DNA from 3 places in the Thermanaeromonas sp. DSM 22490 genome. Region 2 is predicted to be linked to each of the others. Evidence: riboswitches for the same ligand, from Rfam matches in the RefSeq annotation. Region 2 holds a riboswitch; each other region holds the start of a gene.
What was found. Region 2 has a riboswitch for cobalamin ahead of cobK (precorrin-6A reductase). Riboswitches for the same ligand answer to the same signal wherever they lie in the genome.
Positions count from the first base shown of each region.

Region 1: another riboswitch for cobalamin. It lies ahead of AC1BI1_RS05005 (S-layer homology domain-containing protein); the one in region 2 lies ahead of cobK (precorrin-6A reductase).
Region 3: another riboswitch for cobalamin. It lies ahead of AC1BI1_RS14830 (ribonucleoside triphosphate reductase); the one in region 2 lies ahead of cobK (precorrin-6A reductase).

Region 1 is NZ_JBJHHE010000005.1:15,901-22,455, reverse strand. It holds gene AC1BI1_RS05015 (energy-coupling factor transporter transmembrane component T) at 1-150, opposite strand, end outside; gene AC1BI1_RS05010 (DUF4430 domain-containing protein) at 166-867, opposite strand; gene AC1BI1_RS05005 (S-layer homology domain-containing protein) at 974-2,545, opposite strand; cobalamin riboswitch at 2,702-2,883, opposite strand; gene yedE (YedE family putative selenium transporter) at 3,240-4,301, shown strand; gene AC1BI1_RS04995 (putative Se/S carrier protein) at 4,377-4,928, shown strand; gene AC1BI1_RS04990 (NAD(P)H-hydrate dehydratase) at 4,925-5,797, shown strand; gene AC1BI1_RS04985 (sulfurtransferase TusA family protein) at 5,831-6,049, shown strand; gene AC1BI1_RS04980 (dipeptide ABC transporter ATP-binding protein) at 6,106-6,555, opposite strand, start outside.
Region 2 is NZ_JBJHHE010000012.1:63,309-69,863, reverse strand. It holds gene thrC (threonine synthase) at 1-545, shown strand, start outside; gene thrB (homoserine kinase) at 561-1,451, shown strand; gene AC1BI1_RS09280 (aspartate kinase) at 1,493-2,716, shown strand; gene hflX (GTPase HflX) at 2,748-4,001, shown strand; gene AC1BI1_RS09270 (hypothetical protein) at 4,003-4,443, opposite strand; cobalamin riboswitch at 4,550-4,740, shown strand; gene cobK (precorrin-6A reductase) at 5,106-5,873, shown strand; gene AC1BI1_RS09260 (energy-coupling factor ABC transporter permease) at 5,899-6,555, shown strand, end outside.
Region 3 is NZ_JBJHHE010000042.1:358-6,912, forward strand. It holds gene AC1BI1_RS14810 (Crp/Fnr family transcriptional regulator) at 1-316, opposite strand, end outside; gene AC1BI1_RS14815 (aminopeptidase) at 539-1,489, shown strand; gene AC1BI1_RS14820 (citrate/2-methylcitrate synthase) at 1,534-2,880, opposite strand; gene AC1BI1_RS14825 (small, acid-soluble spore protein, alpha/beta type) at 3,260-3,511, opposite strand; cobalamin riboswitch at 3,634-3,801, shown strand; gene AC1BI1_RS14830 (ribonucleoside triphosphate reductase) at 3,963-6,047, shown strand; gene AC1BI1_RS14835 (anaerobic ribonucleoside-triphosphate reductase activating protein) at 6,081-6,555, shown strand, end outside.

The sequences.
Region 1 (6,555 bases), on a different contig from region 2:
GATGCTTATAATCAACATCCCAGCTAAGTATAGGGGATGGGAGAAAAGCAGGGCCAGGACACACAAAACTGTAAGATATGTTAGGGTTACTACTGTATGGAGGCTTTGCAAAAAAACGCCTTTATCCTCATAAAGTAACCTGTCCAGCATAGCCCTTCCCCTTCTTTAGCGGTTCGCCAGTTCCTCCCATCGGGGTCCCGGAGAACCCATACTGGTGCTATACCACCATATCACTTTGTCTCCAGGCTTTAGGGTTTTCTGGCCGGCAGCGACCATGGGAACCTCATCGTTTACCTTGTACATCCACCCCGACATCCCCTTGTTGGGCTGGCCGGCGATACTTTCCACCAGACCAGGAAACCTGGTAGATAGAGCATAGGGCAGCCCGGTAGCCTCCAGGGCACCCAGCGCAGTAAAACCCCAGGGATTCTTTTCTGTCACTTTGACCTCAGCGGGGCCATACAAAAGTTCCTGATCCTTTCCTACCACTGCTACGCCAACAACCACGAATTCTTTTTCCCCTTCACCTACTACGCCCTTTTGCTGTTGGGGACTCCCCTCCACCTGTTGCACTTTCTGCTCTTTTTTCGGCTGTTGGACTTCTTCCTTTCCCCGCCCTTCTTGGGCCTGAAGGGTTATCGATGGAGCCCCGGGTGCTGTCTTGTACTGTGGGGAGGGTTCGGGTTCTCCCCTGCCTTCAGGCTTTTCCGGGCTTCCGGTAATATTAGAGGGGAGGGCAGCAGATTCGACCTGGGTCTTCTGCACGGGCTCCCCCAGGGTTAAATTCTTTTCTTTATTGGTTACCAGTGCGGGAACCAGCAGGGCTAAAAATAGCAAGGCCAGAGATATCAGATAAACTTTCTTCATACATCCATTCTCCTTATCCGGAATTTGGGCATGTGTCCCGCGTGCGAGGAAAAACACCGGAGGCAAGCTCAGTAAGCCAGCCTGCCCCCGGTGAGATACTAATGCTTTAGGGGGACTCCGGTATTCTCCCCAGCACCTGTAGCATTCTTTTCAGCATTACCATGGCTTCCGCTCGCGTTATTTTACCCTTAGGGACCAATTCAGCGGCCGACCTACCCCGGAGGATACCTGTACTTACGCAAACCTTGACGCTGTCCCTGGCCCAGGGAGATATCTCTGAGCTATCGGCGTAAACCGCCAGGTTGTTCTTATCTTCAGCTCCCCCTTTCGCTGGCTCCCAACCGGCCTTCTTAAGGGCCCGGACTAGGAGGGCGGCCATTTCCTCCCTGGTGATGGTCCTTTCCGGCTCAAAATTCCCCTCACCTGTACCAACCACCAGTCCCGCCCGGTAAGCAGCTTCTATCGTCTGGGAAGCCCAGTGCTGCGGGGGCACATCCCGGAAGCTGGTCTCTTTGAGGTTGGACTCTTCCAGTCCCAAAGACCGCACCAGGAAAGCAACCGCCTGTGCCCGAGTCACCTCTTGATCGGGAGCAAAAATATCTTCGCTCAGGCCCCGGGCAATAAGCCTTCTAGCCATGAGCTCTACATCTTTCTGTGCCCAATGTCCCTGAATGTCTTTGAAAGTCTTTTTGAACGACTCTGACTCTCGTGCGCCAACCAGGTAGTATCCATAGAGGGCCCAGGCAGCATCCATAACATTTTTAGAGGCGCCGAAAGTGCCATCGGAATTCAAAGCCTTGGTCAGCAGGTAATCGACCGGGCTCTTGCCTTCACCACTTTTCACTGAGGCCGGGTCTTCTCGCAGGACTTTTAAAGTAGCGATCATTTCCACTGTATCTATTAAAGGGTCGTCCCAATTGCTTACTGCAAAACTACCGTCGGGTTGCTGCTGCTTTTTCAGCCATTGCATCCCGCGCTCGATCGCTACCTGGATCTCCTGGTCGGACTTGTCCTGATCTAAATAGGCCAGAGCCCGTACAGCTTGGGCTGTGGCCACGAAGTCGGGATAAAAAACGCCGTCCCAGGCGATACCCCAAGCACCATAAGTGTTCCCGACTACCGTATCCTGCTGGGATAAAATGTATTCCCGGGCATAAACCTGATTTATGACGCTCATCAAGTCTGCCCGACCTAAAAGGTCGTAGGCTGGAAAATCGCTGAAAATGTTTGAGTCAAAACCGTGGATCCCTTCTCTGCTCTTGAGAATCTGGAGTAGTTGCTGCACCAAATCCTCCCGGCCCAAGGCCTTCATGCCTAGCAAGTCCTGGGCCAACCTCTTGGCCGGTACTTTAGACGGATCTGAAGAACCGGCAATATCCTGGTACACTAGGTCGATTACAGCTTCTTTCAGTGGTACGCCATTATACACCCAGGCATTTACATCAACGCCCGCCTGGGTGAGGATATAAGAAGCATAAGCACCTACACCATCATCCTGGTTCTTGGATCCATTTTTTGTAAAATCACTATAAAGGATACCTGCTGCCTTATCCATAAGGTCAGACACCAAGTTTGCTTCCGCCGCTTTGGCCCCCGCAAAAGGAACTACTAGAGAAAAAACCATCAAGGCCACGAGCAAAGTTGCCAAAGGGCGCCCCATTTTCCTTCTCCAGTACACCTTATTTCCCCCCTGCCTCTTCTTCTGTGTATTCCGGAAAGCTAGATTCTCTAACTAAAACCAAGCCCGATCAAAAAACCCCGGCCTACGGCGGACCGGGGCAGCTCTAGCTCTTGAGATGAGCAAAAAGACCACCTCCCTATCTCGCGTAGATCAGCGGTGGCAGGAGAACAGGCAGGTTTCCTGGCTCGGGTTCCTCTCCCACCTTACGCCTTCCCAGGTTACCCCAGTGGCATTGTGTAAGGTGGATCCCCCTCACAGTGGCGGGACCGCGCCGGACTCGCACCGGACTTCCCTCTTGCCTCTCTTGAGAGGCCTCCTGTTCCCAAAATTATTCACTTGTCTATATTTTTCTTCGCTATTTAGCCCGTTGAATCCTGCTATCTTCAAAAACGAAAATCCACCCTTCTCGCCAATAAGTTGCAATTGGGGTCAGGAATTCCCCCCCAAGAAGGTGTGTCCCGCTTATTCGTTTTTGTTATAGCTTGCGCTACCAGAAAATGGCGCTTTTCCCCGCCACCTCTCATGTACAAATTTTACTGCCTGGGTAACTCAGCCAGGGAACCACCGGAAACAGGGAATGATATAACTATATGGAATACTAAGTATGAAGGAATTTATTGTTGAGAGCCAGAATTAAATAGCTAGGCCAGTATCCAGGCCGGGCTTAAAGAAAACAACAGGAGGTGTTGGCATGACCGGCATTTTTTCTCGCAAATACTTAATGATTATCGCGGGACTCATTCTGGGAGCTGTAGCAGCTTTAATGACCGTGGCGGGCAACCCGGCGAACATGGGTATTTGCCTGGCTTGTTTTTACCGGGACATAACTGGCGCCTTAGGATTGCACCGGGCGGCAACAGTGCAGTACTTGCGGCCAGAAATTATGGGTATGGCCCTGGGGGGCTTCGTATCTGCCTTAGCCTTCGGTGAATTCCGTGCCCGTGGAGGGTCCGCGCCTCTGGTGCGCTTTTTTCTAGGCGTGTTCTTTATGATAGGCGCTCTGGTCTTCCTGGGGTGCCCGGTTAGGGCGGTGTTGAGACTGGCGGGAGGAGATTTAAATGGACTAACAGGTATAGCCGGGGTGATAGCCGGCGCCCTAATAGGAATTTATCTGTTGAAAAACGGCTTCAACCTGGGCCGCTCCGCTCCCACCTACAGCGCCGCGGGGTGGATGATGCCTCTTTTTATGTTAGGCCTGCTCTTATTGGCCATCTTTAAACCTCAATTTATATTGGCCAGCAAAGAAGGGCCGGGAGCCGCGCGAGCCCCACTAATCCTCTCGCTGGGAGCAGGCTTGGTGTTTGGATTCCTGGCCCAGAGGACCCGCATGTGCTTTGTAGGGGGATGGCGCGACCTTTTTCTGGTCAAAGACACCTATCTTTTTAGCGGTATAGCCGCTTTCTTCGTGGGGGCTTTGATTATCAATGCCTTGTTCGGCAAGATTCAAGTGGGTTTTGTGAACCAGCCGATCTCCCACAATAGCCATCTGTGGAACTTTCTGGGGATGACTTTGGCCGGACTTACTGCTACTCTCCTGGGAGGATGTCCCCTGCGCCAGACCATACTGGCGGCCGAGGGTGATATCGACGCCGGTATCACCCTTTGGGGCATTATAGCCGGGGCGGCCTTCGCCCATAATTTCGGTCTGGCCTCCAGTCCCCAAGGCCCTAGCCCCTTAGGCCCTGCAGCCGTACTGATCGGTATAGCCTTTGCCCTGGCCGTTGGTCTGCTTATGCGGGAAAAAGTAGACTGATATTCAAACCGATCCGGTACCTTGGAAAGCTAAAAGAGCTTACTAGCTCCCGATAAGGACAGGAGGATAACTAAGTTGATTTTTAAGCGCTCCGCCCGTGCCGAGGAACCAGTCCACAAAACCCCAACCACTCGAGGAATAATCATCTTCCCCTCAGTGGAAGAAGCGCTAAAGGGGGAAAAAATACTTAAAAAGGGAGGCCATGAATGCAAGCTAGTGGCGCCCCCGCCGAGCTTACGCCAAGGGTGTGATTTGGCCTTGGAGGTGGAGCTCATAGAGCAAACAGCCCTAGCGCGGGCTTTACAGGGGAAGGTATCCTATCTGGGCATTTACCCCCTCGAAGGGTCGGCCGAGATGCTCCAGATCGTGAAGGCCGTAGCCTTCCCCCAACACGTAATGGTAAAGGCAGGTAATATGAAGATTGTCTTCGCCAAAAATAGCGGGATCATCGTTAACATTTCGGGCGGGGGCTGTCCGGACGTCCCTTACCTTTACACCCAATTAGTCGGCCGCAAGCTGGACGAAGTTGACCGGCCCCGGGAAAAAGGTTTCACCCTCTGCGCTTTAATGTTGGATAGGGCGTGGGAGGAGGCTTTGGCCATCTGGAAGGGAGGAAAGTTCACTTGATCCTCATTGCGGGGACTCTTCCCGCAGAAGACCTCGCCCTTGTCCACGGTAAAGTGGTCAGGGTAAGAAATTCGCTACAGATCAAAGATTTCACTTTCCCTTGCGGGCAGGGCACAGGAGCCATGATCAGCGCCGCCCTTGCGGTAACAAGTGCTTTGGGCTTGGAGCCCCCTCACGCGCTTCTGGCCGGAGATATTGGCCAGGGCCAGGGCACCAGGCGTCTCTATCAATATTTAATAGAGCATGTGAGGGAACTGAAGCCTAGGATTCTTGCCCTACATTATTGCCTGCCCATAGTTAGATTGATGCAAAAGCTTTGTGAGGTGCTGGAGAGGTGCCAACCCCGGCCTTTGTTAATTGCCGATGCCGGGGCCATGTACGCAGCTAAGGCGGCAAGAGTGGCACCCAAATTTGATATTTTTACTCCCGACCCCAGCGAAATGGCTTTTCTGGCCGATCCAGAGGCAGCCCATCCTGCCTATGTTAGCCGTCATCTTTTTAACACTGGGGTTCAACAAGTCCCCGAGCTGGTAAAGAAGGCTTATAACAGTGGCGGAGCCGCTAAGATCCTTTTGGTGAAAGGGGCCGTAGATTACATTGTAACCGAGGGGAGAGTTGTGGCTAGGATAGAGGAACCTGATGTGCCGGAACTAGAGTGCATAGGCGGGACAGGGGATACCATAACAGGCATGGTAGTTGCTTTAACGGGCGCCGGGTGGGATCCCCTGGAAGCAGCTATTACAAGTGCCCAAATCAATCGGGTGGCTGGTAAAATGGCCGGCGCCACACCGGCCACTCCGGTAGCTGAACTCGTCGAGTATATTCCTATAGCCTTAAAGGAATTGAAGGTTATTTCCCAGAGCCCATAACACCGATACCCTGAAAAGGAGGTTCCTCCAAATATGATAGAAATTGATGTACGTGGCTTATCCTGCCCCATACCCGTAGTAAGAACCAAGAAGGCCATGGAGCAGCATCCCGGCCAACCCCTCCTGGTCCTCACCGACAATGAAACACCTAAAGAGAACATTACTCGCCTGGCTGAAAGCCAGGGATACTCGGTGAAAGTAGAAAAAGTCTCAGGCCTGTACCGCTTGTTGCTGGAGCCGCGCCCGGAATAATCTCCTAAACATACCCCCAAAACAAAGCCGGGTTTGTTTGTCCCTTACCCGGCTTCTTACATTCCCAAGACCTCTTCCTCCATATCCCGAACGGAAATTTCCCCTGTCAGATCTGCCGCCAGTCCCAGCAGTGTCCGGGTGTAGGGGTGCTGGGGGTTAGATATAACCTCGCTGGCCGGACCTTGTTCTACCAAAGAACCATCCTTCATGACCGCCAAGCGATCGCTAACTTTTCTGGCTAGAGCGATATCATGGGTGATAAAGAGTATGGCCAATCCCCTCTTCTCCTGCAGGTTAAGGAGAAGCTTTAGAATCTTGGCTTGGACGCTGGCGTCCAGAGCGGAGGTGGGCTCGTCGGCGATCAAGAGCTTGGGGTTTAAGACTAGGGCCCGGGCAATGGCCACCCTCTGGGCTTCTCCACCGCTGAGCTCGTGCGGATATTTGTGCAAGAAAAAGTCTTTGGTGGGCAGCTCCACTTCCTCCAGAACCTGCTTTACTCGTTCCAC
Region 2 (6,555 bases):
TCGAGGTTTGCGACTCCTTAGGAGAAGCACCCGATTACCTGGCTATTCCCGTAGGAAATGCGGGTAACATTACTGCCTACTGGCGGGGGTTTAAAGAGTATTATGTCGCTGGCAGAAGCAGGAAACTGCCACGGATGATCGGCTTTCAAGCCGAGGGCGCTGCCCCCATTGTAAGGGGAGAAGTAGTACCCAACCCGGAAACAGTGGCCACTGCCATTCGCATCGGGAACCCGGCGAGCTGGCGGCCCGCCGTAGAAGCTGCCAGGGAGTCGGGCGGCTTTATTGATTGTGTTAGTGACGACGAAATCTTGGGAGCCCAGCGCCTCTTAGCTACGGCTGAAGGTATTTTTGCCGAGCCAGCTTCGGCTGCCTCGCTGGCAGGGGTAATTAAGCATGTCAAAAAAGGTTTGTTTAAGCCCGATGACCGTGTTGTTTGTGTCCTCACCGGGCACGGACTTAAAGATCCCAATATAGCCATCAAGCAGGTAGATGAGCCCCTTTCTCTACCGGCTGATGAAGAGGCTGTGTTAGAGGTAGTTCTGTAGGAAGGCGGGAAGTTTATGCCCCGAGTGCGGGTGCCAGCCACTACTGCCAATTTGGGTCCTGGTTTTGACGCTTTAGGGCTGGCTTTAAATCTGTACGATTACATCTCAGTGGAAGAAGCTCCGGGGTTAGAGATAATTGTCCAGGGCGAAGGCGAAAACAGCATTCCGCGAGGGCCTGAAAACATTGCGTACCGGGCAGTGCGAGCTGTATATGAACGAGTAGGACGGGAAGCTCCAGGTTTTAAAATCGTCTTTTATAATAATATACCGGTAGCCCGGGGCCTGGGATCCAGCGCTGCAGCCGTAGTGGGGGGATTGGTGGGAGCTAATACCCTTTTAGGCAATCCCCTCGATGAGGCCGAACTCGTCGCCTTAGCAGCCCATCTGGAAGGGCATCCGGACAATGTGGTACCTGCCATGGTAGGGGGATTGGTAGTAGCGGCCCTTAATGGCCAGCAGGTGTACTACCAGCGTCTGGAACCGCCGGCGGGCTTGACCCTTCAGGTGGCCATACCCCATTTTACCCTTTCCACCAGGGTATCGCGGGGCGTATTGCCAGCCATGGTATCAGTGGAGGATGCTGTTTTTAATCTCAGCCGGACGGCTCTTTTGATAGCTGCAGCCCAGGCGGGGAACCTGGAACTGATGGGCAAGGCCATGGAGGACCGCTTACACCAGCCTTACCGCTTACCCCTGGTACCGGGGATGTCCAGTGTATTCGCTGCTGCCCTAGAGGCCGGTGCGCTAGCGGTGACTTTGAGCGGTTCCGGGCCGACGGTCATTGCCTTCTGTCGGGATAGCTGCCCCCAGGTAGGGGTGGCCATGAAGGAAGCTTTTAAAAAGCATGGTGTTGATTGCGAAATTAAAGAGTTACAACCTTGCAGCCGGGGTGCTACCCTTTGTTAGAGGTCAAGCTAAAAAAGTTAGAGGTGGGAGAGAGTTAATCTATGGCACTAATAGTACAAAAATATGGCGGTACTTCGGTGGACGGGCCAGAAAGGGTAAAAAACGTTGCCAGGCGGGTGGTAGAGACAAAGAGGGCGGGCAACCAAGTGGTGGCTGTAGTTTCAGCTCCTGGAGACACCACCGATAAGCTTATTGAAATGGCTAAACAAATCACACCCAACCCACCGGCGCGAGAACTGGACATGCTTATGGCCACCGGAGAACAAATGTCCATTGCCCTTTTAGCCATGGCCATCCAGGATTTGGGTGAGCCCGTAATTTCCCTCACCGGTCCTCAAGTGGGTATTCTCACCGATGGCGTCCATACCAAAGCGCGCATTCTAAACGTTAGCTGCGATCGCTTAAGAAGGGAATTGGACAGCGGGAAGATTGTAATTGTCGCAGGTTTCCAGGGAGCTACAGCTGACAATGAAATTACCACCTTAGGTCGAGGAGGTTCTGATACCACAGCAGTTGCTCTGGCGGCGGCTTTAAAGGCTGATGTATGTCAAATCTACACCGATGTAGACGGAGTGTACACTGCTGACCCTCGGATTGTTCCCGAGGCTCGCAAACTGCCTGCCATATCCTACGATGAAATGCTGGAATTGGCCAGTTTAGGGGCCCAGGTGCTGCAGCCGCGTTCAGTAGAATTTGCCAAATTGCATAGGGTGGTCCTAGAGGTCCGTTCTAGCTTTAACTATAATGAAGGTACCCTGGTAAAAGAGGTGAGCGAGATGGAAAAACAAATGGTGGTTACCGGTGTAGCTGGCGACCGGAATGTGGCCAGGATAGCAGTCTATGATGTTCCGGATCGCCCCGGAATTGCCAAAACCCTTTTTGAAGCCTTAGCCCGGGAGAGCATTAACGTAGATATGATTGTCCAGAGCGCCATGCGGGACGGCATCAATGACATCGCCTTTACTGTAACACGGGATGACCTGGCTAAAGCCTTGGAAGTAACCGAAAAGGTAAAAGAAAAGATTGGAGCCAGCTCTATAGCCTATGATGACAAAGTGGCCAAGGTTTCCATTGTGGGTGCAGGTATGATAACCAATCCGGGTGTAGCAGCGCGCATGTTTGCCTGCCTGGCGGAAGAAGGCATAAATATCCACATGATTAGCACCTCGGAAATAAAAGTTTCCTGTATTATTGACGAAGAGCACCTAACCAAAGCCATGCGAGCTCTGCATAAATGGTTCGGGCTGGATGACACCCGGGGTTAGTTCCCCGGGTTTTTGAGTAAGGGAGGATAGCATGGTCAGAAAAGGAATCATTTGCTATCTGGCCCTAGAAGAAAAGGATGAGGAAATCAGTTATGACCTCGCCGAACTGAAAGAACTGGCCCGCAATATCGAGATCGAAGTAATAGATGCTGTAGTACAACAACGCCGCCCGGATCCCAATTATCTCCTGGGAGAGGGCAAGGTGCTGGAAGTCAAAGAACGCATTATAAGGGAGGACATCCAGGCCGTAATCTTTAACCGGGAGCTTTCACCACGGCAGGTCAAACACCTTGAGGACCTGCTGGAAGGGGCTGAAATATGGGACCGTACCCAGGTCATCCTGGAAATCTTCCGCCGCAGAGCCCAATCCCGTGAAGGTAAAATTCAAGTGGAAGTAGCCCGGCTCACCTATCTTTATCCCCGCATCCACGGGTTGGGGGGAGTACTTTCCCGTTTGGGGGGCGGGATTGGAACGCGCGGGCCGGGTGAAACTAAACTGGAGGTGTTGCGCCGCGCAGTTCGTCGCCGCATTCATCATCTGCAGAAAGAACTGCAAGAGGTACGACAAAAACGAGAAATCTTGCGCAGCTTGCGCCAGGAAAAAGCTCTTCCAGTTATTTCCCTGGTCGGTTATACCAATGCCGGTAAGTCAACCCTGCTCAATGCTCTTTCCCTCAGTCCCCACAAGGTCCTGGTACGGGACCAGCTATTCGCCACCCTGGACCCGGTCAGCAGGCGCGTCCGGCTACCTTCGGGGCGGCAGGCGCTCCTAACCGATACTGTAGGATTTGTTAAAGATTTGCCGCTAAAGCTAAAGGAAGCTTTTAAAACTACGCTGGAAGAACTGTTTGCTGCTGACCTGCTGCTCCACGTTATCGACCTAACCAGTCCCTATATGGATCGCCAGGTAGCAGCCGTGGAAGAACTTCTAAAGGAACTCGGCCTCTACCACCGGCCTATACTTAAAGTCTACAATAAAATGGATAAATATGAAGGGATATTACCCCTTGACGGTGTAGCCATTTCGGCTCTCTATGGTACCAATCTACATGAATTGTTAAGCCTTGTTGAGGAGGAACTGTTCCCCCACCAGGAGATGACTATTCTGGTTCCCTTTAACCGGCTGGGCGAATTAGCCCGGCTGAGGGACCGCTTGGAAGTGGTAACAGAAGAATACCTGCCCGAGGGAGTCAAGCTAATAATTCGCGGCCGTGTTGAAGACTTCCAAAAATTGAGGGCCCGTGTAAGTGGGGATTGTCCAGCTGACACGGAGACCCGGGGTTAATTTAGTTTCCCCGGGTTTTGGATTCCTCGGAGGTAGGCTTTAGCAAATGAAATTCCGACATCTGGTTGCGAAGGCGAATATGTCGCTTAAATTCTATTAGTATATCCAGGATTTCGTGCAGGAAGGGGCTGCCAAAAGTAGACATTAAACCCACGATAATCATGTTCAGCAGGAGATAAAGGCCGGGGTAAGATGTTTTAAAGCCGGCAAAGGCAGCATCCAATCCTAAGAGGCCGAAAACATCCACAGCAGCTATGCCTGTTAAAATAGCAGCAATGATAGCATTGACTATAATCACCCTTAACTGCCTTTTCTGCTCTAGAACGGGATCGTCTAGTTTTTGCCCCAACCACGGCCAGCGCGCCTTAAGCTGTTCCACTATTCCTTGCGCAGCAGCAAAAATGGCCCCAAGGATAGCCAAAAGCCTGCTAAGATCTTCCAACCCTTTTCACTCCTTTCTAAATCTCTTTCATACTTATGGTATTCCCGGTAAAAAGCCCTTGCTACTTTCAAGAGGTTCCAGTATAATAAAAATGACCATAACTTAACACACCTACGAGGGAACGAGTTAAGCTGCCAGGCGGCAGCGAGGGGAAGTCAGTGCGATTCTGACGCGGTCCCGCCACTGTGACAGGGAGCAAGCCCACAAACTTTAAAAGCCACTGGGCCTTAGGGTCTGGGAAGGCGTGGGCAAGCGAGGAACTGAAGCCAGGAGACCTGCTCGTTCCTTAGTACCATATCCCTACGATGGATAGGGGGTGGTGCAGGTTAGCTACCTTCCGTGACCATGTAGGGCGGGAGGTTTTTTCTTTATAGGGTGCTTTACCTCGAGAAGGTAAAGCTAAAAGGTTAGTACGGGAGTAGGAGCTGCCTCAAAAAGTCCCCTAATAAATAAAGGGGTAGCTTGAGGTAAGGCGATGACTGGCCACCCGGGAAAACCTGCCTGCATAAGACTCATGGGGCATTTTCTTGGAGACAAAAATGCCAGGTAGGTTTGTCGTGCCGGGAGGCTGATTGGAAATTATGGCTTGGTAAACCCATTGCCCCGGTAGAGGCAAACCGGGGTTTTTTATTAGGTTTTACCAGAAGGAGCAGGTTTTGGCTGTGATCTTAGTAATCGGAGGTACCGGTGAAGGATGGAAGTTGGCTAAGTTGCTCGGGAACCGGGGTTATAAAGTGGTAGTCTGGGTCAACAGTGAATACGGCTGCCGGGTGGCCCGGGACGAGGGGATAACAAGTGTCCAACTTTATTCCGTTACAGAGAAGACTTTCAGTGACCTTATGGGGCAATATAATTTAAAAGTTGTAGTTGATTTGAGCTTGCCTTTTCCCAATGAAATTTCCCTAAAAGTAGAAGACCTCTGTAATAAGTACAACTTATGTTACCTGCGTTTCTTGCGCTCGGAAACGGAGTTACCCGATCACCCCTTAATTCATCAAGTTTACAGCTGGGAAGAGGCTGCCAGGGTAGCGGCGAGCCTGGGAGATACCATTTTTCTAACTACCGGAACTAATAACTTGGAGGTCTTCTTGTCTTATAACGAGCTCAAAAATAAAAGAATAGTGGTGCGCGTTTTACCGGAACACCGGGTTATTAAGAAGTGCCAAGATCTAGGCTTGGTACCGCGAGATATTGTGGCTATGCAGGGGCCTTTTTCCCGAGAATTAAATAAGGCTATTTTTCGCGCTTATAAGGCCAAGGTAGTGGTAACGCGGGATTCTGGTTCCGCTGGCGGTACTGACACCAAAATTGCCGCTGCTTTGGCGCTGAATATTCCGGTGGTGATAATTAAGCGCCCCCAAATGCAGTCTCGCCATGCAGTCCATTCCTTGGAAGAAATTGTCAACATTATCCAGCAGGTAGTAAATTAATGGACTGGTAAAAAGGAGGAAGCCTATGTACCAGCGCATCGCTTTGGTGGGGATATTTGCTGTTTACTTTGTGATAATTTCTTTAACCCTGCCCCATCCAGCCTATGCTATGCACATTATGGAAGGCTTTTTGCCCATGGGCTGGGCTGGCTTTTGGTTTGTGGTGGCACTTCCTTTTTGGCTAGCAGGCTTACGTTCCCTAAGATGCAAAGTACAAGGGAGTCCTAGTCTTAAGCTTTTGCTAGGCCTGGCCGGTGCTTTTGCCTTTGTGCTTTCTGCCTTAAAGCTTCCGTCTGTAACTGGGAGCTCCTCGCATCCCACTGGAGTAGGGTTAGGAGCTATTCTCTTTGGGCCCACAGTGATGAGTGTTTTGGGAGCCATTGTACTCCTGTTTCAGGCCCTTCTTTTGGCCCACGGAGGCCTGACTACCCTGGGGGCCAATACTTTTTCCATGGCTGTAATCGGTCCCCTCGTATCTTATGGCACTTACAAATTCCTGCAAAAAGTAAAGGCTCCCTTGTGGTTGAGTACTTTCCTAGCTGCTGCTCTGGGCGACTTATTAACCTACGTTACTACTTCCCTGCAGTTAGCCCTGGCTTTTCCGGCCCAGCAAGGAGGAATTGGGGCTTCCTTTATAAAGTTCATGGGGATTTTTGCTCTCACCCAGGTACCCCTGGCCCTT
Region 3 (6,555 bases), on a different contig from region 2:
TCAGGACGGATAACTTTACATCTTCTAGGGCCTCGGCAAAACAGAGGCGCTCCGTTTCACACAAAGTCTCAGCAAGGCCGAATAGTTCACCGGAATGGCGAATGGATACGGTTACCCGGCGCCCCTCGGATGTTAACCGGTAAATTTTTACACGCCCGCAATTAATAAGGTAAACTTTGTCAGCAATGTCACCTGCGCCGAAGATTATGTATCCCTTGGGATAATGAGCATTAGAACTAGCGTTGCGAAAAATCTCTGCCTCCCATTCAGTTAATGTCATTGTTGCAGGCAGGTAGGTTATACTATTAAGGCCCATTGCCACCTACCCTTTCGTTGTGCATTATTTTCCCTGTCACGTAATAAACGATATTCGTCATTTATATGTTAAATCCTCTTTATAAATATAATTTATCGAGCCTGTTAACTTTAGGGTTTTCCTTATTCCTTCTTCGCCATTTCATGGTAAAATGTCTAAGGGAACTAAAAGGAAACTAAAAACGAAGATGGTAAGGCCCAAAAATACTAGGAGGTTGGACTTATGACGAACCTGTTCAAAGTAGCGCATCTTGCCCTGCAAACCTGCCTCGCCGTAAAAGCCGGAGAGCAGGTCCTAGTGGTTACTGATGAACCCTTGCGGGAGATCGGGGAGAACTTCTACGAGGCAGCTAAAGAGTTAGGTGCCGAAGCTTTACTTTTTTATATGCTGCCACGCGCCAATCACGGACAGGAGCCGCCTGAAGCTGTAGCCCAGGCCATGAAGGCAGCGCAGGTGGTAGTGATACCGACTTCCAAGTCACTTACCCATACCCAGGCCCGGCGCGAGGCCTGCCGGGCAGGAGCGCGTATTGCTACCCTCCCCGATGCTACAGTTGAGATGCTGGTGCGCACTCTAGAAGTAGACTATGAAAAAATGGCCGCCGAATGCAGGCATTATGCCCAAATTTTAACTGAAGGCAGTCGTGTTGAACTATATACACCTGCGGGGACCGAACTTACTTTTTCCCTAGCGGGCCGGCAAGGATATCCGGATACGGGGCTATATACTGCTCCTGGCAGCTTTGGCAATCTTCCAGCAGGGGAGGCTTTCATTGCTCCTGTGGAAGGGACGGCCGAGGGTAAACTGGTGATGGACGCGGCCCTGGCCGGATGGGGCGTACTGGAGGAGCCCTTGCGGCTACAGGTGCGCAAGGGCGAAGTGGTAGAAGTGGCAGGTTGCAGGGCTGCCGCATGGCTGGAAGAAATATTCCATCGTTACGGCCCGGCAGCGCGGAATATAGCCGAGCTGGGCATCGGGCTCAATCCCCGGGCACAGATAACCGGTAGAGTCCTGGAAGATGAAAAAGTACGGGGGACAGTACATGTTGCTTTGGGTGACAATATGAGCATGGGCGGCAGGATAGAGGCGCCCAGCCACCTGGACGGGGTGCTTCTAAAGCCAACCCTTATAATTGACGGACAAACGGTTCTGGAAGAGGGTGAGCTTAGATAAAAACAGAGATGGCCATAAGCCATCTCTGTAGAAAGCCGAGCAGGTTATCTTTGATCCAAAGGGATGTAACTTCTCTTAGGTAGTACATTCTTGTAAGCTGGCCTGATAATTCTTCCGCCACTTACAAGCTCTTCTATCAGGTGAGCACACCAGCCTGAAATTCTTGCTATAGCGAAGATGGGAGTATAGAGCTCCACCGGAATATTTAGCATCTTGTATACAAAGCCGGAATAAAAATCTACATTGGGAGCTATAATTTTATCAGCCTGTTTTTCGGCGGCGAATACCTCTGGAGCTACCTTCTCTATAGTTAAGTACAAATTGAACTCTTCTTCCATATTCTTGGCCTTAGCCAGTTCGGCTGCTTTCTCTTTCAACAAGACGGCCCGGGGATCGGACAGTGTATAAACGGCATGGCCTAACCCGTAAATTAATCCTTTCCTGTCGAAAGCTTCTTTCCTTAAAATCTTGGCCAGGTAATACTTAACTTCTTCTTCATCCTTCCAGTCCTTGACATTTTCTTTTATATCATCCATCATTTCCATTACTTTAATATTGGCTCCGCCATGCTTGGGGCCTTTTAAGGAACCCACCGCCGCAGCAATAACGGAGTATATATCGGTTCCGGTGGAAGCAACAACATGAACGGTAAAGGTGGAATTGTTACCTCCGCCGTGCTCGGCATGGAGCACCAGAGCCAGGTCCAGCAATTCAGCTTCAAGCTTGGTGTATTGATTATCAGATCTTATCATGTGCAGAAAATTTTCGGCGGTACCCAATTCCTTTTGCGGTAAATGTATATACAGGCTCTTGTTATCATAGTAATGGCATTTGGCTTGGTAGCCATAGGCTGCCATGATGGGGAAGCGGGCTATAAGCTCAATGCTCTGTCTAACGACATTTCTGATACTTGTATCATCCGGGTTTTCATCATAAGAATAAGAAGCTAAAACGCTCCTGGCCAATTTATTCATAATATCTCGGCTGGGGGCCTTAAGAATCATATCTTCTACAAATCCCTCGGGAAGGTTTCTTTTTTCTGCTAGAAGGTTTGTGAATTCCTGAAGGCTTCGCCGGTCGGGTAATTCCCCAAAAATTAGCAGATAACAAACTTCCTCGAACCCGTATCTATTTTCTTTCTGGAAGCCGTGAACAATGTCCCAAACATCGATCCCCCGGTAGAGCAAACGTCCCTTATCCGGAATTCTTTCACCTTCATCAAGAATATAACCATGTACCTCTCCTATTTCGGTTAAACCCACTAAAACACCGGTGCCATCTTTATTTCTCAAACCGCGCTTTACATTATACTTTTCATATAACTCCGGGTCGATATAATTATTTTTTTCGGCCAGCAAAGAGAGACCATCGAGAAAAGTCCGCTCTTCCATTGAAGGCAACATCCTTTCTTTGAGAGTTTGGATGGAGTTATAAATTTAATTATAGATCATTCACAAAATGCAGGGGAACAAGAAGCGCCAATGCTGGGATTAACATATTCCTGAAAGGCAGAAGGCTCTCTGGGTTGACAAGAAAGGATGTCCACCCAAAGCAAAAAGAAAATTTCAGCTGAAATCATATCTATATTCTCCAACGAGCCTCATTTTCCTCTAAAAAGTATAAAAAAGTTAATGACCTTTGGAAAGGGATTGAGACGGGCAATCAATGAGAAATAAATATGAAAGTCTTGGCTGGATAGGTAGGGGATGGGTACGGCTTTTGAAGTGCAGCTCCAGAAAAGATGGCGCCCTTTCGGGCGCAACCTTTACCTTAGAAGTTATCTCCTTTATCTCGCAGGTTTAGGCGAGCTTTACGCTCTCCTTCTTCAGCCAGAGCTTTTTCTCCGGCTTTGACCAGTTTGCGCACCATATTGCCGCCAATTTTACCTGCCTCCCGGACAGTTAACTCCTCGCCCGCATTGGCCAGATCGTCCTCTAAGCCCAGTTCTTTGGCCGTTTCCCACTTCAGTCTGTCCAGCTGATCTTCTGTACGGAGGGCATCGTTATTCTTCTTGTGGCTCATCGGCCTCACCTCTGGTTTAGGATACCCCAAAAGCATTGTTTCTTATGTAAGACATGTAGGGCCTGGCATCCTGGAGGTATTATATATCCCTTGACAAGGGGGAGGAATTTTTCTTTTTTTGCCGAAACCATTATTAAACGGGTTAAAGGGAAGCCGGTGGAAATCCGGCGCGGTGCCGCCACTGTGAAGGGGAGCCCTTACCAAGAGCCACTGGGGTAACCGCTACCCTGGGAAGGAGGTAAGGAGCGATGAATCTGAGCCAGGAGACCTGCCCGTTGGCATTCACACCTTTCACCCACGAGCATGGGGAGGGGGCTTAGGTAGGGAAAGGGTTAGAGGAAACTTACGCCCAACTACTTGGTAGAGGACATTCGTAGTTGGGTTTTTGCTTTGTTGGAGAGAAGGATTGGGTTTACAAGGATAAGAGTTAAAAAGAGGGGAGAAGAAAAAGATGTTGCCCAAGAAGATAATCAAACGGGATGGCCGCGTGGTAGATTTTGACCAAGAGCGCATTATCAACGCTATTTTCAAGGCGGCTAAGGCCGTAGGCGGGCAGGACCGCCGGCTAGCCTGTGAGCTGGCTAACCAGGTTACGGCCTTAATAGCCCAGAAATTTACTGACCAGCTGCCCACTGTAGAAGATGTACAGGATCTGGTAGAAAAGGTTTTAATAGAAAATGGACATGCCCGTACGGCTAAGGCCTATATCCTTTACCGCCAGCAACATGCCGAGTGGCGGGACTTCCGCAATCTTTTAGTCAATGTAGAAAAAATGGTGCAGGATTATTTAGACGGGCGGGACTGGCGCATCAACGAAAACAGCAACATGAATTATTCCCTGCAGGGGCTTAATAATCATATCATTGCGGCGGTAACTTCTAAGTACTGGTTGGAGAAGATTTATACTCCCGAGATTCGCCGGGCCCACGAAGAGGGCAGCATACATATACACGATCTGAGTCTTTTGGCTCCCTACTGCTGCGGGTGGGACCTGGCCGACCTTCTGGAAGTGGGCTTTGCCGGGGTGGGCCAGAAGGTGGAGAGCGCGCCGCCCAAACATTTCCGTACTGCCCTGGGACAGATGGCCAATTTCTTCTATACTCTGCAGGGAGAGGCGGCTGGCGCCCAAGCTTTTTCCAACTTTGACACTTATTTAGCCCCTTTCATCCGGTATGATGGCCTGGATTACCGGGAAGTGAAGCAAGCCCTCCAGGAGTTTATCTTTAACCTAAACGTGCCTACTAGGGTGGGCTTCCAGACACCTTTTGTCAATCTTACCCTGGACGTAGTTGTTCCTCCCACCTTGGCTAATGAGCCGGTAATAATCGGAGGAAAACGTCAGAAGGAATGTTACGGTGAATTCCAGAAGGAAATGGACTGGCTCAATCAGGCTTTTTGCGAGGTAATGATGGAGGGTGATGCTAAAGGCCGCATCTTTACTTTTCCCATCCCGACTTACAACATTACACCTGATTTTCCCTGGGAAAGTCCGGTGGCGGAGAAAATTCTGGCCATGACGGCCAAGTACGGCATCCCCTATTTTGCCAATTTCATCAACTCGGATCTTAAGCCAGAGGATGTGCGCAGCATGTGCTGCCGGTTGAGGCTGGATAACCGGGAGCTCAAGAAAAGGGGTGGCGGGCTTTTTGGAGCCAACCCCCTTACCGGTTCCATCGGGGTGGTTACCATTAATTTACCGCGGCTGGGTTATCTAAGCTCTTCTAAACAAGAGTTTTTAGAGAGGCTAAAGGCCTGCATGGATTTGGCTAAAGAGAGCCTGTTGCTTAAGCGTAACATCCTGGAAAAACTAACGGAACAGGGTCTTTATCCTTATTCTCGGTTTTACCTGCGGTACGTTAAAGAACGCTTTGGCAGGTACTGGGAAAACCACTTCAATACCATTGGTATAGTAGGCATGCACGAAGCTTTACTGGGACTTATGGGAAAGGGCATTGATACCGAGGAGGGCAGGGATTTTGCCCTGGAAGTGCTGGATTTCATGCGGGACACCTTAACCGCTTATCAGGAAGAAACGGGTCAACTCTTTAATCTGGAGGCTACCCCGGCCGAGGGCACTTCTTACCGCCTGGCGCGTCTGGACAAATCCCTCTATCCGGATATCATTACCTCGGGAACTGAAGAGCCTTACTACACCAATTCCACTCATTTGCCTGTTAATTTTACCCAGGATGTTTTTGAAGCCCTGGAACACCAGGATCCTTTGCAAATTAAATATACCGGGGGCACCGTCTTTCATGCCTATTTAGGGGAAAGGATAACAGACCTGGCTGCCTGCCGCCGCTTCTTACAGACAGTGATGGCCAATTTCCGCCTGCCCTATCTCACCATTACTCCAACCTTTAGCGTATGCCCGGAGCACGGTTACTTGGAGGGAGAGCAATGGACCTGCCCTACTTGCGGCCGGGAAGCGGAGGTGTGGAGCAGGATTGTGGGGTACTACCGCCCGGTTAAAAACTGGAATAAGGGCAAGCAGGCTGAATTTAGCGAGCGCCGAGTTTTTAACCTTGCAGGATAAAGGGTGTGGTGAGGCCCTATTACCATTAGAGGTATACAAAAGACTAGCCTGGTGGATTTTCCCGGCGAGGTTTGTACCACCCTCTTCTTCGGGGGGTGTAATTTGCGCTGCCCCTGGTGCCATAATGCTGATCTGGTATTGCGCCCTTCTGCTTTGCCGGAGATTGCCCAAGAAGAGATTTTAACTTTTTTGGACCGGCGGAAGTCTTTCATACAGGCCGTCTGTCTAACCGGAGGAGAGCCGACTTTAACCTTCAACCTGGAGGATTTTATCAAGCAATTAAAAGTAAGGGGGATTAAAGTCAAAATAGATACTAATGGCACGAAACCCGAAGTTATAGCCGGGCTTTTAGAAAAAGATCTCCTCGATTATGTGGCTATGGATGTTAAAGGGCCTCTGGAAAAGTATAACCTGCTTACAGGTGTCCGGGCGGATCTCGAGGCTATAAAGGAAACCATCACCCTTATTAAAAACAGCCGGGTGGCTTATGAATTCCGGACCACAGTGG